One region of the Thalassospira sp. MIT121401 genome, then DNA from elsewhere that is predicted to be linked to it. Evidence: riboswitches for the same ligand, from Rfam matches in the RefSeq annotation. Region 1 holds a riboswitch; the other holds the start of a gene.
The links. Region 1 has a riboswitch for cobalamin ahead of SIB88_RS13230 (DUF4198 domain-containing protein). Riboswitches for the same ligand answer to the same signal wherever they lie in the genome.

Region 1 (7,869 bases):
AGACCAACCAGAATGCGCAACAGCGTGCTTTTGCCAGCCCCATTTGGACCGGTAATGAACAATCTTTCACTGGCCTCAAGCGACAGGCTGACACGGTCCAGAACATTTTGCCCTGCGCGGTATCCGTATGAAATATCGTTTAGTTCAATAAGAGACGACATAAAAACGATCCAGAATAACAAGCACGGAAACCAGCATCAGAAACCCCGCCCCGAAAAGGGCATCACGTTGCCGGAACACAAGATGATCAATCATCGGGAAATGGCCACTAAATCCGCGGCATTTCATGGCCTCAAGAACCCGTTCGGCACGTTCAAGAGACCTGACAAGCAACATCCCGAAAAGATACCCCAGCGACCGATAGGTATGAATGCTGTTGCGCGCCTTGAAGCCACGCAATTTCATGGCCATGCGCAGTCGATGATATTCATCATGAAGAACCGAAATATAGCGCACCGTAAACATCATGAGATGTACCAAGGCTGCTGGGCAACGCAGCCGGTATAATGTATGCCCAAGTCCCACCGGCGTTAACCCGGCAAGCAGGCTAAGCATCATCAAAACAACCGCATTGGCGCGAATGCCGATCAGGACTGCATGTTGCAATCCTTCCTTGCTGGCCTCGGCACCCAGGACGGTAAACATGGCGGTTCCCGGCGTTGTGAATGGCAACATCACCAGCATCACAATGATGAACCCGTCCATTGCTGCCATACGTTTCAAGGTCAGACGCAAAGGCAAATCAGTCATGAACATCGTCGCCACTGCCACAAAAAAGGCAGCAAGCGCGAATTCGATCTGATGCAGGGAAACGACCATCACCGAAAACAAACCGGCCGCCACCACCCGAACACGCGGATCAAACGATCCGACAAAGGAAGACGGTCGTTGCCCGCCTCCCTGAACACTTAATGGCTGGTCATGCCCGAAAAGATGGCTCATGATTTGGTTGCTTTGGCTCTCAAACGTCTTGCTGCCAGATAATAGGCAATCCCGAAGAACCCGAATATATAACCAATACCGCCCAGAATCGATTGAAGATCGTTCTTTTCCTTGTAGGCGGTAATTTCCCGACGCAATGGCCGCAATTCATCACGAACGATCGCGGCAATGACTTCTTCCTGTTCGCGGGTGATTGCAGTTTTGGTTGCATTATCCCCGACAACTGCCCCATCCACAGTGATGTTAGCGCTATCATCCGAAGAAACTGCGGCAATGCTGCCTGCCCCTGAAATTCCCGTCAGGTCGGCAATATCAAAACTGGCTTCTGCAACATGCCCTGCCCCCAGATCGGCCCGAAAGACAAGGTCAACTTTCCGGCTTGGCGTATAGACAAAGAAGCCGTCAGAATCCGTTCTGATTTCATCGATCTTGTTTCCCTGCCGGTCAAAAATTTCAACCAGCGTGTCCGCAGCCATATCGCCATTGGAAAACCCGATCTCCCCTTCGACAGCTATGCCGCTTGGAAAAACCGATGCAATCACCTTATGGGCCTGGGCGGCCTGCATTCCGAACAGAAGGCCTGCCAGAAACACCCCAGTTGCAAGCTTAGCCATTGTTGGCCTCATTCACCTGTTCGGCCAGGATCGCGGGGTTTTGTGCGTCATATCGGCGGATCTGGGCATCGGCCATCAGCAAGGCCGGTTTGACCTTCATGATCAGATAAACCGCTGCTGCAGACACCAGACCTTCGACCGCCATGATCGGAATATGGGCAAAGAAAACAAGCTTGGCCGCCGGTACAAACCCTTCCCCGCTCAGACCAAGGGAAATAGCTACGAACAAGGTGGTCAGCGCAATTGAAAGCGCACCGGCACACCCGCCCCAGATTGCCGCAAAGGTTGGATTGCTTCGCGACACCAATCCGCGAAACATGAAACCGGCAATCACCGCAGGAAACGCAATATTGACGGTATTGACCCCCAATACAGTCAAACCGCCAAATCCGAAAAAGATGGCCTGCAACAAAAGCCCGACAAAAAGTGCCGGGAATGCGGTCCAGCCAAGCACAAGCCCGGCCAGGCCACTCATAATCAGATGCACGCTCGACGGACCGACCGGCACGTGGATCAGGGAGGCGACGAAGAACGTCGCCGATAACACCCCCGTCGCCGGAATTTTATCGATTGGCAGTTTGCGCAATCCAAGGCCAAGCCCCGCGACTGCAAGCACGCCACCGCCAATCAGCACCTCTGGGGCCAGTGCCCCGTCAACAATATGCATCTATTTTGTCCCCAAGCCTATTGCACATCATAGGCGCGAACCCACAGGACTGCATCCTGTGAAAGCTCTTTTCCCTGAAATTCTTTGTCCGGCCCACTGCCAAGGGCCGCAAAACCCCAAAATCCGGCCTTGGGGATCCCGAACGTAAAATACCCGTTGGCATCGGTAATCGCGACAATCGCCCCACCGGGCATCGGTCCTGCTGTCGGTTCCTTGGGCGCGTTACGGTCCATATCGGGTTCGGCTGCCATATATTCGATTTCAACCTCGACCCCGGATACCGGTTCACCATTGCTCAGCACCCGACCGGTAAAGGTCGAACCTGCGACAATGTTGGTCGGCCGGTTTAACGGCAGAATTTCGGTCACAAGTCCCTGTGCCTCCATCCAGTCGGTCGGGATTTCGTTGCGGTTCACATAGGACTTGGTGATCTGCTGAATGAAGATATCTTCGCTTTCTTCGTAATAGGGTTCGGGCACCACCACCATCACGTAATCGCCACTGCGCTTAAGGGTCAAAGTACCGTCATACGCCTTGGCGGTATTCTCCTTCCCTGTGAAGGTCACCTCAGAAAGCGTTGAAGATAAATCAATTTTATCACCGCGATGGATTGCGTAAAACGCCACCGGCTTTTTCATATCCATGACATGTCCGTTTTCGAACGGATGCCAGAATATCAGTTTCACCGGCAGTTCGCCGGGGGCGGTCACATTGACTTCCGGTGTATAGGCCAATTGAAAATGGGCGTGCGCACTTTGTGACGCGAACGCGAAACAGGCACTTGCAATCGCAAGCTTGCCAAGAGTTTTAAACATGTAATCGTCTCTTTTCACGAACGATGCACGTCAGAAAAGTTTCCCGACGCACAGAGTTAGGATCAAGAACGATAGGATGGCTGGAAGCAAGATACCGGTTTCACGACGAGACCGCCTTTTCCCTGCAACCTGACGCTCACCCCGGCGTCCAACAGTTCAGTACCGGACAAGCCGTGTCCGGCAGTCAAAGGCAGGTCTCCTGGCTCGTGGTTTCAAAAGCATTACGCCTTCCCGGTTTGTCACCAGTGGCATAGGTAATGCTCGGACCACTTACAGTTGCGGGGGCAGCCGTGGCATTGTCGTAACGCACCACGTTCCCTTTTAAGCCGATCCAATGGATCAACACCCAAGACGCGTTCATATTCCATGGGCGGCAAACACCTGTCAACTCTTTGCCCGCATCAGAACGGATTATCTTTTCGCGCCATTGCTTGACCTTCGCCCTTCCCGCGGCAAAGATCAGCAAACACATCGCACAATATTGCGATTGGCCTTACATGGGATGGGTTGGAAATGATGGCTCCTGAAACAGTCCTGGACTTCTGGTTCAAGGAACTCGAACAAAAGCAATGGTTTATCAAGGATACTGCACTTGATACCCACATTGCCGAACGATTTTCCGACATTCATGCCGCGGCGCTTGCCGGTGAACTTTTCACCTGGCGCACCACCGCATCGGGGCGCCTTGCCGAAATCATCGTTCTGGATCAGTTTTCACGCAACATGTATCGCGACACGCCGCAATCATTTGCTGCCGATCCGATCGCGCTTATTCTTGCACAGGAAGCCGTATCCTTGGGCAAGGACAAGGAACTTGGATCACCTGAACAGCGGGCGTTTCTGTATATGCCCTATATGCATTCAGAATCCGAAATGATCCATGAAATTGCCGTGACCCTGTTTGATCAGCCTGGGCTTGAACACAATTACGGTTTTGAAATCAAACACAAGAAAATCATCGACCGGTTCGGGCGTTATCCGCACCGCAATGACATCCTTGGCCGAACATCCACACCAGAAGAAATCGCGTTTCTCAAAGAACCGGGCTCGTCATTCTAGAATGAAAAACGGGACGTCAATCCGTCCCGCTTTCATAAAATCATTCACTGCGAAAACGCGATATCAACCGATATCGCGATCGCGATTATCCCACCACCCCTGCACCAGGGATTCGGCTTCGTCCATATAATCGGCTTTGCCCGCAAGGAATGCCGCCATCGCTGCACTGCCCTTGATCCTGGCTTCGGCCGGGGCATCCTCGACCTCGCCGCGCCAAACAGCCAGGAAGTGTTTGAGGGTCACCGGGCTTTGATCGTCGATTTCTTTTTCGGTTTTTGGCAAAAGTGCCGGCCACCGGACGTCGCAAAGCTCGCCGTTATCAAGCATCCGAAGATCAACATGTTTGAACGGTGTGCGTTCTGCTTCGCCGCCCCCGCCCTTGATCACGCCAATTCGCGGCAGTTCAAGAAGCTTGCCTGTTTCGCGATGCACATCCAGAAACGCCGGATGAAACACCCCCAGGAAAGCAGCCCGCGCCTGTAACGGGTTTAGCAACCGCAACAGGGTATTCACCGGACTGCGCAGCCCCAGAAGCGACCGCAGACCGATCAGTTCCTGCAATTTCGGATGCATATGGCGCAGCGGCAGATAAGCAAACCCCTTTGCGGTAATATCCGAACGGGCTTCTTCGGCTGACATCGCGATCGGCAGCTTAAGCGCTTTGATCGCGGCCTCGGTTCCAAGACCATTGACCAGATGCGAGTTATAACCGTGCATCAGAACCGGAACACCGTTCTGCGATATCAAATGTGCCGACAATACAAACCACGGCAGACCACGGGTTCGACCAGCCGCATATGAAGGCCAATCAAGCATCGGGCGGCCCACCGGGTTGGCGTCCTGTCCATCATCCGCATCAAGCCTTGCGGCTTTGCGCACGGCTTCGATCATGCCTGCGAGTTCTTCCGGCGTTTCCGCCCGATAGCGTAGCATAAGCAAAAATGCGCCAAGCTGGATCGGCTCGACCTCATCGCGCAGGATCATTGAAAAGGCATCGAATGCCTCTTCGCGCGTCAGGCTGCGTGAACGGCCCGGCCCCCGAAAGAATGTTCTCAAATACCCCGAAAACGGATGAGATTCGGGTAAATGATTTTCTTCCTCGAGCTGTTCAAGATGCTCGTCGGTCATACGTACTCACCGAAAAAATTGTCGTTACTGGTCATGGACGCGGGTAAAGACCCACTCCGTCTCGTTTGACAGGTCATCCTGGTAGCAATAACCGTCAACATTGAATTTCTTAAGGTCTTGCGGGTTTTCCAGTCGATTGTCGATCATGTAACGCGCCATCATGCCACGCGCACGCTTTGCTGAGAAGCCGACAACCTTGGCAGCCCCGCCTTTGACTTCCTTAAAGACCGGTGTGATGACCGGTCCATCAAGCAGCTTGGTCTTGACCGACTTGAAATATTCGTTGGATGCCAGATTGATCAGGCTGCGGTCCTTGTGGCCTTCGGTAAGCTTGTTGATCTCTTTGGCGATCTTGTCACCCCAAAACGCATAAAGGTCCTTGCCACGCGGATTTTCAAGCCGTGTGCCCATTTCAAGGCGATAAGGCTGCATCAGATCACGCGGCTTCAACAGACCATAAAGCCCCGACAGCATCCGAAAATGGTCCTCGGCCCAGTCGATATCGGCATCCTTCATGGTGTCGGCATCAAGACCGACATAGGTATCACCACGAAAGGCAAAGATCGCCGGTTTTGCGTTACTGCGATCAAAAGGCCGTGAAAAATGCTGGAAGCGCTGATAATTCAGATCCGCAAGGTTTTCACTGATCCCCATCAGCTTCATCAAATCGCCACGGCTTTTTTTCCGTGCAACTTCAATCAATTCTTCCGTGTCATCGAGAAACGCCGGTTGGGAAACGGCCATTTCCGGCACGTCCGTTTCGAAATCCAGCTTCTTGGCCGGGGACACAACAGCAAGCATCAATCTGCCTCTTCTCTTTCATCTCGGTTCAATTTGTCGTAACAAGCCACAAGGCATGGACAATGTCTAGGGCCCAAGCCCATGTACAGGTGTATACGACTGTGCATGGATTTGGACCCTTGGCTTTATCCATAAACTTCTAATCTTGCAGAAAATCCGTCTGGCGCAAGCCTTGGCGGAAGAAAGGACCAGTTATGAGTGAACAAGTTCGCGCGTCGCACATTCTTCTGATGTATGCCGGTTCGGCACGTTCGACCGCCACCCGCACCAAAGAAGAAGCATTGAACGAAATCAATGCCCTTAAAGACCAGATCGCAAACGGTTCCGATTTTGCAGAACTGGCAAAAGCTAATTCCGATTGCCCGTCCGGCCAGCAGGGCGGCGATCTTGGCTTCTTTGGCCGTGGCATGATGGTTCCGGAATTCGATGCTGCTGCATTCAGCATGGATGTCGGTGCGACCTCTGACGTTGTTGAAACCGATTTCGGTTATCACCTGCTTCAGCGCACCGCCTGATCCCGCGCTGCGATCAGAAAAAGGCTGGCACATTGTTGCCAGCCTTTTTCTTTTGGTGAGCCGGAAATGTGGCGCACCTTTGCCAGGACTGACGATCCGCGTTCTAATAATCAACGACGGGTGCATCAAGTTCGTACTGGCCTTTATGGTCTTCGATTTCGAGAACCCACACATCGCGGTCAAAGTCGATCTGCTTGCGCCAATAGTTATCACAGGAAAATTCGGTTTCACGCCCGCCATCTGGACCGCCTGCAACCAGCATCCAGCCAAGATCGCCGTCCAGTGTCGTAACCCGGGAATAGACGAAACATCCGGCATCGAACCGGTTCAGCTTGAGGAGAACCGCCCCCGCATCCTCGTTGCCCATATGGAGCACCATGGCCGTAATCAGGTTTGACTGGCAAATGGCAATCTGGCCACGAACCCAAAGTCCTGCTTTCAAACGTGGCTGCATCTATTTGCCATCCCGGCTGGCGACAACATTTTCAGGCATCTGCAACATCAGGTTCGGGTCCGGGCAAATGCTTGTCCAGATATCCCATTCCGATGGTTTTGCCGCCCCGAAATAGTCCCCTTCCCGGCCCAGCATGTCAAAAATGATCTGAAAATGCAGATGCGGTATCCAGTCACCATTGATCGGGAAATCGCCAAACCGGCAGAACAGCTCGCCGGCGCGGATTTCCTTGCCTTTATAAAGTCCTTCAAGGGACGGTCTGCTCAGATGACCATACAGGGTGTAAAAGCGCACACCACCCGCCGGTTCATGTTGCAAGATGATGGTCGGCCCATAATCAAGATGCAAATTGTTGTCAGCAAAGCTGTGTACGACGCCATCAAGCGGGGCAAAGACCGGCGTATAGGCGGCTGCAAACAGATCGATGCCCAGATGCTGGCTTCGGGCTTCACCGTCGTTTTTGAACTGTTCGGATTGATAACAGACACGGTCTTCGCGATATCGACCGATCCCGACCGGCGCGTCTGCCGCGGCCAGTTGTTGCCACATGATTTCTGTCTGACGTGCCGGGTCGCTCGTGCCGCCGATCACCACATCACTATTTGCTGAAAAATCATAAACGATCTTCGGGCAACGTTTCAGATCACATTCCACAACAGAATGAAACTGGTCGCCGTGATCGGAAATCCAGTCGCGCAACAATGCGGCATCTTCAAAGGGCTCAAGCCCGCGCGCATGACGGTCGTGATAGGTCTGCAATCGCTTGGTCGCATTGATCGGCATGGTGGCAGGCACAATGATGGCTCCCTAAAAGAAAAAGGCAGGGTTGGTTCCCCGCCTTTTGCCTACATGATTATCTGCCTGATCGGCAAGT
Region 2 (7,869 bases), 2.0 Mb from region 1:
TGGTCGGGATTTCAAGTGCGACTTCCATCACGCGGAGTTCCGCATCCACCGATTTGCAAATCTGGTTGATGGCAGCCCCGCCATTGATGAAATTCTCTACCATTTGCTGGTTTACGCTTGGCGGAAATGCAGACACGCCCTGTGCCACAACGCCATGACTGCCGGCAAAGACAGTGACGCGGGGCCGAGACATCCGCGGGCGTGATGTTCCCTGCCAGCCTGCCAGCCAAAGACTGAAATCTTCGAGACGGCCAAGTGACCCGGCCGGTTTGGTCAGGGTCGGCTCACGGTTGGCAACAGCAGCCTGTGCCTCTGCGTCAACGGCCGGCAAATCGGCCAGAAGACTGCGAATTTCATCAAGGCTTTGGGGCGGGTGCTTGGGATTGAACATTGTGGTCTCCGGCTGGCGGCAAATCGTCAAAAAGCGTGTTCCGCTTGGCTTCTGGAATGGTAAGGATTAGGGTCAGAAACCAATCAATTGGTGTGTTTCAGTATCGGCCAACGGTCTGCCGGTCCCGGATCCGGGATGGCTTCGGTTTCGCGGTGGACTGAAGAACCCCAATAAAATCGGCCCCAAACTAGGCCTATGCGCAACAGATTGCCAGTTCGAAAATCGGAATTTCATGGTGTCCGAAGATCATAACCAAAACGAAACAAACATGCAAAGCACAGATACACCGACAGGTGATCCGCATGATGATGCGGATAAAACGTCTGTTGATGCGTCGGTTTTATCCGATTTCTGGCGTGCCATGGCATTGCTCAGCCGGGTGCCGTTGCCCCCGGTTGGTGATTTCCGGGCGGCTCTGATCGCGCGATCTGTCTGGTGCTGGCCACTTGTCGGGCTGGTTCTGGCGGGCCTGGCATTGCTGCCGGCGATGCTTGTCGATTTTCTGACGGGAAACCCCCTTGTCTATGCGATCTTTGCCATTGCAGCGATGGTATTGCTGAGCGGCGCGATGCACGAAGACGGCATTGCCGACTGTGCTGACGGCTTTGGCGGCGGGATGGACCGCGACCGCAAACTTGAAATCATGCGCGACAGCACTGTCGGGACCTATGCGGTTGTCATGCTGATTTTGACGCTGGGTTTGCGGCTGGTTCTGATTACGGCTGCGGCGGATATCGGACAGGCCGGTATCCTGTTTCTGATCATGGCGGTTATTTCCCGTGCGGCAATGCCGGTTGTTATGCGCATATTGCCGCCAGCGCGGGATAACGGACTGGGCAAAGGGGCCGGGCGGCCCGGATGGCTTCCGGTTCTGGTCGGGTTTGCCATTGCCAGCGCCATTGTTCTGGTATTGGGCGGTATCGGTGCGATGTTTGCGGTAATCGTCGGTGTGATGATCGCGATCCTGATCGTCGCAATGGTTGCCAGATCACAAATCGGTGGCCAGACCGGTGATGTGTTGGGGGCAACCCAAATCTGTGCCGAACTGTTTGCCGGTATCGGATTCATTGCCGTAATGGCATAGCCAGGAACTTTGCTGATCGCTCAAAACGACCATGATTGACTGCCAATGTCCGAACAAACCGGGGAAAGCATGACCAAAATCAAGACAACGCGCTGGTGGCTGGTGCGTCATGCGCCGGTGCAAAACCCGGAACGTCTGGTCTATGGCCGAAGTGACATGCAGGTTGATCTGTCTGATGAAAAAAAACTGCGTGCGGTGGCGCGGCACTTGCCCCGCGATGCGGTCTGGATGACCAGCCATCTGTCACGGACGCTTGATACCGCGCTCAAGCTTCAGGAACTGATCGACGAGGACATCACCCCGACCCGCGAAAGCGGCTTTGCCGAGCAACATTTCGGGGCCTGGGAGCTTCAGCGCTGGAACGACCTTCCGAAAGGCGAAACCACACAATTCTGGACCGATTTCGCCCGACAGCAGCCGCCAAATGGTGAAAGCTTTGCCGATATGGTCGAGCGGGTCGGTCCGGTTTTCACCCACGCCACCAGCTACTGGGCGGGCCGTGACATTGTTGCAGTGGTCCATGGCGGTACCATCCGCGCGATCATGGCCAATGCGCTGGGACTGTCACTTGAAGCGGCATTGTCATTCCATATCGATACGCTAAGTCTGACCAGACTGGAATATATTGACGGTGTGGATCAGCCCGGCTGGCGTGTGACCGCGGTCAATCAAAGCTTCGGATGATTTTGACAGAAAATAAAAACGGCATCGACCCGCTGTGGAACGATGCCGTCAGGATGTGGATGTCGTGACCATTTCCGTGCCATAGACCGCCCTGTCCGCGGCAATCAGGCCGTTTGCAGCTCGGAATTCAAGGGAAGATCTTCAAGTGCATGTTCAGCAAGATAGCGATCAAGCATATCTGCGGTAATGTCATGCTTTTCGCAGATCGCAGTCACGTCTTTCAAATAGGCTTCGTAATAGGGCAGCGGGCGGCTGCGTGACTTGTTGCGCAATTTGGCGACATGCGGGAAATCTTCACAAAGAGCCGTATTCTCAATCGCCTGGATGACGTTGTCATCAATGATGGCTGCGGGCATCTTGCGATAGGTCTTTCCACAGGCTGACAGCATTTTGCTGGCGGTGGGGACCGATATCCCCGGCTGGGAAAGCAATTCGTTCAATTCTTCCTGGCCGAAATCCGAAATCGACATCAACGTGATGAGCGTCGGCAGATCACGCACGAGCAGCGACAGCGCATTGACGCGGATGCCACGCGCATGGGACCAGATGATGGTGCCGATCACCCCTTTGGAAGCATCAAGAGCAAAGATGCTGCGCACATCGCGGCGCGACAATGTAATGTCCGCACCGGTCGCATATTCTTCCAGAAACGTCTGAAAGGCCCGATTGTCGGAATTCAGGCGTTCAAGCAGACCAAGCCACATATCCTTGCGCGAGGATGTGGTCCAGGTTGGTGTGTTCGGATTTCGGATTTTCGATAGTTGTGCAGAAACTGCCATCTGATTTTGCAAAATTCCAGTTAACCCCAAGAGTTTGGTGCCGCAATTATGCGGCCCACCGGTTTTGATGTTTTTTGTCCCGGTGATCTTGCTGGAAGGTGATTTGTTACCACTCTAATTCCAGCTTGATAATATTATGTTCCCTTAAAGGAGGGCCGGCCTCAAGCAGGCAATTCTTACAAATACTGACCTTCCGGTTAGCTGACCCGTTCGGACAGAGAATGCCCTTTGGGTTCAAGGGCAAACCTGTTAGGTTCGGCGCACCGTTCGGTGATGGGAAATCGGTGCGATGCCGATGCTGCCCCCGCAACTGTATCGGGTTGGGTGATCCGGGTGGATGTATTGCCATTCACCAGCCACCGGGAAACCGGGAAGGCGGATTGCTTTCATGCCCGCAGCCAGGAAACCAGCCGAATGGTGTCATCATCTCAAATGATGGCGACGCAATCGGGCCTCGGTGGGAGGCCATGGCGAGGAATAGAATATGACCCGGACTGACCCGCCTTGCGGGACACATCTGATTCTTGGCGGTGCGCGATCTGGCAAAAGCCGGTTCGCCGAAAACATCATCAATGCGGCTGGCGGCGGCATATATATCGCGACCGGTCGGGCATGGGATGATGAAATGGTCAACCGCATCGACCTTCATAAACAATCGCGTGGCGATCTTTGGCAAACGATCGAGGAACCGCTTGATCTTTGCGGTGCACTCGACACCTGCAATCAGCCGGACGGCAAACCGGTTCTGGTCGATTGCCTGACCTTGTGGCTGACCAACCTGATGCTTGAAGATCGCGATATTGATGCTGAAATCGACCGGCTTTGTGATCACTTGCCTGGGCTGGGTATTCCGGTGTTGCTGGTATCAAACGAAGTCGGTTTCGGGATTGTACCGGAAAATGCAATGGCGCGCGCTTTTCGCGATCATGCCGGACGTCTCCATCAACGTATTGCCGCATTGGTTGAACGGGTGACGCTTGTCGTTGCCGGCATTCCGATGCAGGTCAAATGACAATTTAAATGATTGAATTTCAAGGAATTTGAAAATGGCACAATTGGGTAAAATCCCGGCAACCGTCATTACCGGCTTTTTGGGGGCCGGCAAGACAACCATGATCCGCAACATGCTGGAAAATGCCAATGGCAAACGCATTGCCCTGATCATCAATGAATTTGGCGATCTGGGCGTTGATCGCGGCATCATCAACGGGTGCGGTATCGAAGGCTGTGCCGAGGATGATGTGGTTGAACTGGCAAACGGATGTATCTGCTGTACGGTTGCGGATGATTTTCTGCCAACGATTCGTGGCCTGATTGATCGCGATACGCCGCCTGATCATATCGTAATCGAAACATCCGGGCTGGCCCTGCCCAAGCCGTTGGTCAAGGCGTTCAACTGGCCCGAAGTACGGTCGCGCGTGACTGTCGACGGGGTTGTCGCGGTTCTTGATGGTGCGGCATTGCGCGACGGGCTGTTTGCCCATGACCATCATGCGGTTCAGGCCCAGCGCGAGGCTGATGAAAACCTTGATCATGAAAGCCCGCTTGAAGAACTGTTTGAAGAACAGCTTCATTGCGCCGATATGGTGGTTCTGAACAAGACCGACCTTCTGACCGACGAAGAACGCACCAAGGTCGAAGCCGATATCCGCGCTGAACTTAAAAAGCCGTCGGTCAAAATCATCGCGACCGAGCATTCCCGTGTTGAAAACGCCATTTTGCTGGGCCTTGGTGCTGCGGCCGAGGATGACCTCGATAGCCGCCCGAGCCATCATGATGATGGTCATGAACATGATCATGATGATTTTGAAAGTTTTGTTGTCTCATTTGATGCGGTCAATGATCCGGCGGTCCTTGAAAAACGCCTGATCGACATCGTGCGTCAATATGATGTTCTGCGCATCAAGGGTTTCCTTGATGTTCCGGGCAAACCGATGCGCCATGTGGTTCAAGGGGTCGGCGAACGTTTCCAGCGTTACTTTGACCGTCCCTGGGCCGATAAGGAAAACCGCCGTTCCGAACTGGTGGTGATCGGCTTGCATGGTATGGACCGTGCCGCGATCGAGGCCGCAATCAAGGCAGCCTAAGCCCATTGGGCACACATAAAACCATATGACCGATACCGGATGTTTTGCGTCCGGTATCGGTGCTTTTGACGACAGAACAGACGGAATTTCAAATGCATCTTTTGGCAGCACAGCCCGGCATGGTCACCGATGGCAGCGAAGCGGTCGATCTTGGTCAGGAACCGGGCGATGTCGTCATCCTGTCTGCGGCCGAGTCCGAGCTTGCCTGCCTTGCCGGGGCACAGGCACGTCTGGCGGATGCGTTTGGTGATGATGTTCCGTCTTTGCGTTTGGCCAGTCTTTTGCAGCTTGGTCACAATATGTCGGTCGATCTTTATGTCGATGATGTGCTTTGTGATGCCAAATTCATCATCGTGCGGATCTTGGGCGGGCGCGGTTATTGGGAATATGGTGTCGAGCAGCTGGTCGCCTTGGCGCGGTCGCGTGATATCCCGATGGTGCTGTTGCCCGGTGATGATCAACCCGATGCCGAACTTCTGTCGCTATCCACCGTCAAGGGTGCTGAATATCAGCATATCTGGCGCTACCTGATCGAAGGTGGCCCGCAAAATGCCGAAAATTTGCTGCGTCTGATCTATGAAAAACTGAACGCAGATGTGCGGTGGAACTGGTCGCCAGCCGCTCCGTTGGTCAAGGCTGGCGGATATTGGCCGGGCATGTCACAGGCCGGTCTTGATGATATCAGATCAAACTGGAAAACCGATCAGCCGGTCACCCCGATCATTTTTTATCGATCACTTGTCCAGGCGGGAAATCTTGACGTCATAGATGCGCTGGTTGCTGCATTGTGCGACAACCATCTCAATCCGTTGCCGATTTTTGTCGCCAGCCTCAAGGACCCGGTGGCAAGTGCGCTGGTCGGAGACTGGCTTGCGGAAACGAATGCCGATCTGATTTTGAATACGACCGGGTTTGCGCTTTCCGTTCCGGGATCGGAACGATATGACGGGCCGTTTGATGCCGTTGATGCGCCGGTCTTTCAGGTGGTCTTGTCCGGTGGCAGCGAAGATGCATGGCGCGATGGTGTAAACGGGCTTGCCGCCCGTGATATCGCGATGAATGTCGCCTTGCCCGAGGTCGATGGTCGTATTCTGGCCCGGGCCGTTTCGTTCAAGGGATCGGCGGGTAAGGATGACCTGACCCAGATCGATCTCGTCAAATATATCCCGGTGCGCGATCGGGTCGATTTCACCGCAAAACTTGCCGCCAACTGGATCAGGTTGCGCAAATCTGCCCCGTCAGATCGCAAGATCGCCATGGTCATGGCCAACTATCCCAACAAGGATGCCCGTCTGGGCAATGGTGTCGGGCTTGATACGCCGGCTGGCATGATCGAAACCCTGCGCGCCATGCTTGAAGACGGATACGCCATCACCGATTTGCCGGCAGACGGCGATGCCCTGATTGCCGCGATCAAGGCCGGGCCGACCAACGATTTCAAGTCCCTTGCCACGCGTGAGATACGGGTAACGCTGTCCCTGGCGGATTATCAAACCGCCTTTGCCGCGCTGCCCAAATCGATCCGAAGCCAGGTGATCGAGGCCTGGGGTGATCCCCAAACCGATCCGTTTTATCTGCCCGATCAGGAAAGCTTTGCCCTGTCGATCCTGCCGATGGGCAATGTGGTCGTGGGCTTGCAGCCCGCGCGTGGCTACAACATTGATCCGCTTGAAAGCTATCACTCGCCCGATCTGGTGCCGCCGCACAACTATTTCGCCTTTTACATCTGGCTGCGGCATGTGTTTGGCGTCGATGCGATCATTCATTTTGGCAAACATGGCAATATGGAATGGTTGCCGGGCAAGTCACTGGCACTCTCCGAGGATTGCTTCCCCGAAGCAGTCTTTGGCCCGACCCCGCATTTCTATCCCTTTATCGTCAATGACCCGGGCGAAGGCACACAGGCCAAACGCCGTGCCCAGGCGGTCATTCTTGACCATCTGACCCCGCCCCTGACTCGCGCGGAAAGTTACGGGCCGCTCAAAGATCTCGAAGCATTGGTCGATGAATATTATGATGCTGCTGCGGTCGATCCGCGCCGTTTGACGATCCTGAAACGCGACATTCTTGAGCTGGCCATTCGCATTGGTCTTGATCGTGATTGCGGGATCGAGGCGGATGAGGACGAAGAAAGCGCCTTGGCAAAGCTTGATAACTATCTGTGCGAGCTTAAGGAACTTCAGATCCGCGATGGTCTTCATATCTTTGGCAAGGCACCAGAAGGCGATCTTTTGACCGATCTTCTGGTCGCGCTGGCCCGCTTGCCACGTGGTGCTGATCACGGGCCGAAGGCATCCCTGCATCGCGCAATTGCCAAGGATATCCTGGCCGACCCGGAATTTGATCCCCTTGATTGCGCCTTTGCTGAATTTTGGCCCGGTGCCAAACCCGATATCCTTGCTGCCTATGGCACAAAGGATGACAGCGATATTGGCCCGTGGCGGACAACCGGCGATACGGTGGAACGGATCGAGCTTCTGGCGCGGGCTCTGGTCAATGGCACCGTCACGGTTGATCCGTCATGGGGTGCAGTTAGGGATGTTATTTCCGATATCGAAACAAATATTCGCCCGGCCGTAACCGGTTGTGGTCCGGCCGAGATTTCCGGCATTCTGCGGGGACTTGCCGGCAAATTTGTCGAACCCGGACCGTCGGGTGCACCCACCCGTGGGCGACCCGATGTGTTGCCGACTGGGCGCAATTTCTATTCGGTCGATACCCGTACAGTGCCGACGCCTGCGGCCTGGCAGTTGGGTTGGAAATCGGCCGAATTGTTGTTGGAACGCCATGTTCAGGATCATGGTGAATGGCCAAGTGCGCTGGGTCTTTCGGTCTGGGGAACAA

Region 2: linked by a shared signal. The riboswitch ahead of cobU (bifunctional adenosylcobinamide kinase/adenosylcobinamide-phosphate guanylyltransferase) and the one ahead of SIB88_RS13230 (DUF4198 domain-containing protein) in region 1 are both predicted to bind cobalamin.

What each region holds. Positions count from the first base shown of each region.
Region 1 covers NZ_CP138926.1:2,869,070-2,876,938, forward strand. The annotation lists gene SIB88_RS13210 (energy-coupling factor ABC transporter ATP-binding protein) at 1-161, opposite strand, end outside; gene cbiQ (cobalt ECF transporter T component CbiQ) at 145-942, opposite strand; gene SIB88_RS13220 (cobalt ABC transporter permease) at 939-1,556, opposite strand; gene cbiM (cobalt transporter CbiM) at 1,549-2,223, opposite strand; gene SIB88_RS13230 (DUF4198 domain-containing protein) at 2,241-3,038, opposite strand; cobalamin riboswitch at 3,210-3,403, opposite strand; gene SIB88_RS13235 (DUF924 family protein) at 3,552-4,097, shown strand; gene SIB88_RS13240 (glycosyl transferase family protein) at 4,161-5,225, opposite strand; gene yaaA (peroxide stress protein YaaA) at 5,250-6,026, opposite strand; gene SIB88_RS13250 (peptidylprolyl isomerase) at 6,221-6,541, shown strand; gene SIB88_RS13255 (DUF1491 family protein) at 6,645-6,995, opposite strand; gene SIB88_RS13260 (peptidoglycan DD-metalloendopeptidase family protein) at 6,996-7,790, opposite strand.
Region 2 covers NZ_CP138926.1:250,384-258,252, reverse strand. The annotation lists gene cobT (nicotinate-nucleotide--dimethylbenzimidazole phosphoribosyltransferase) at 1-391, opposite strand, end outside; gene cobS (adenosylcobinamide-GDP ribazoletransferase) at 660-1,475, shown strand; gene SIB88_RS01160 (histidine phosphatase family protein) at 1,545-2,159, shown strand; gene SIB88_RS01155 (hypothetical protein) at 2,264-2,938, opposite strand; cobalamin riboswitch at 3,178-3,368, shown strand; gene cobU (bifunctional adenosylcobinamide kinase/adenosylcobinamide-phosphate guanylyltransferase) at 3,423-3,950, shown strand; gene cobW (cobalamin biosynthesis protein CobW) at 3,985-5,025, shown strand; gene cobN (cobaltochelatase subunit CobN) at 5,118-7,869, shown strand, end outside.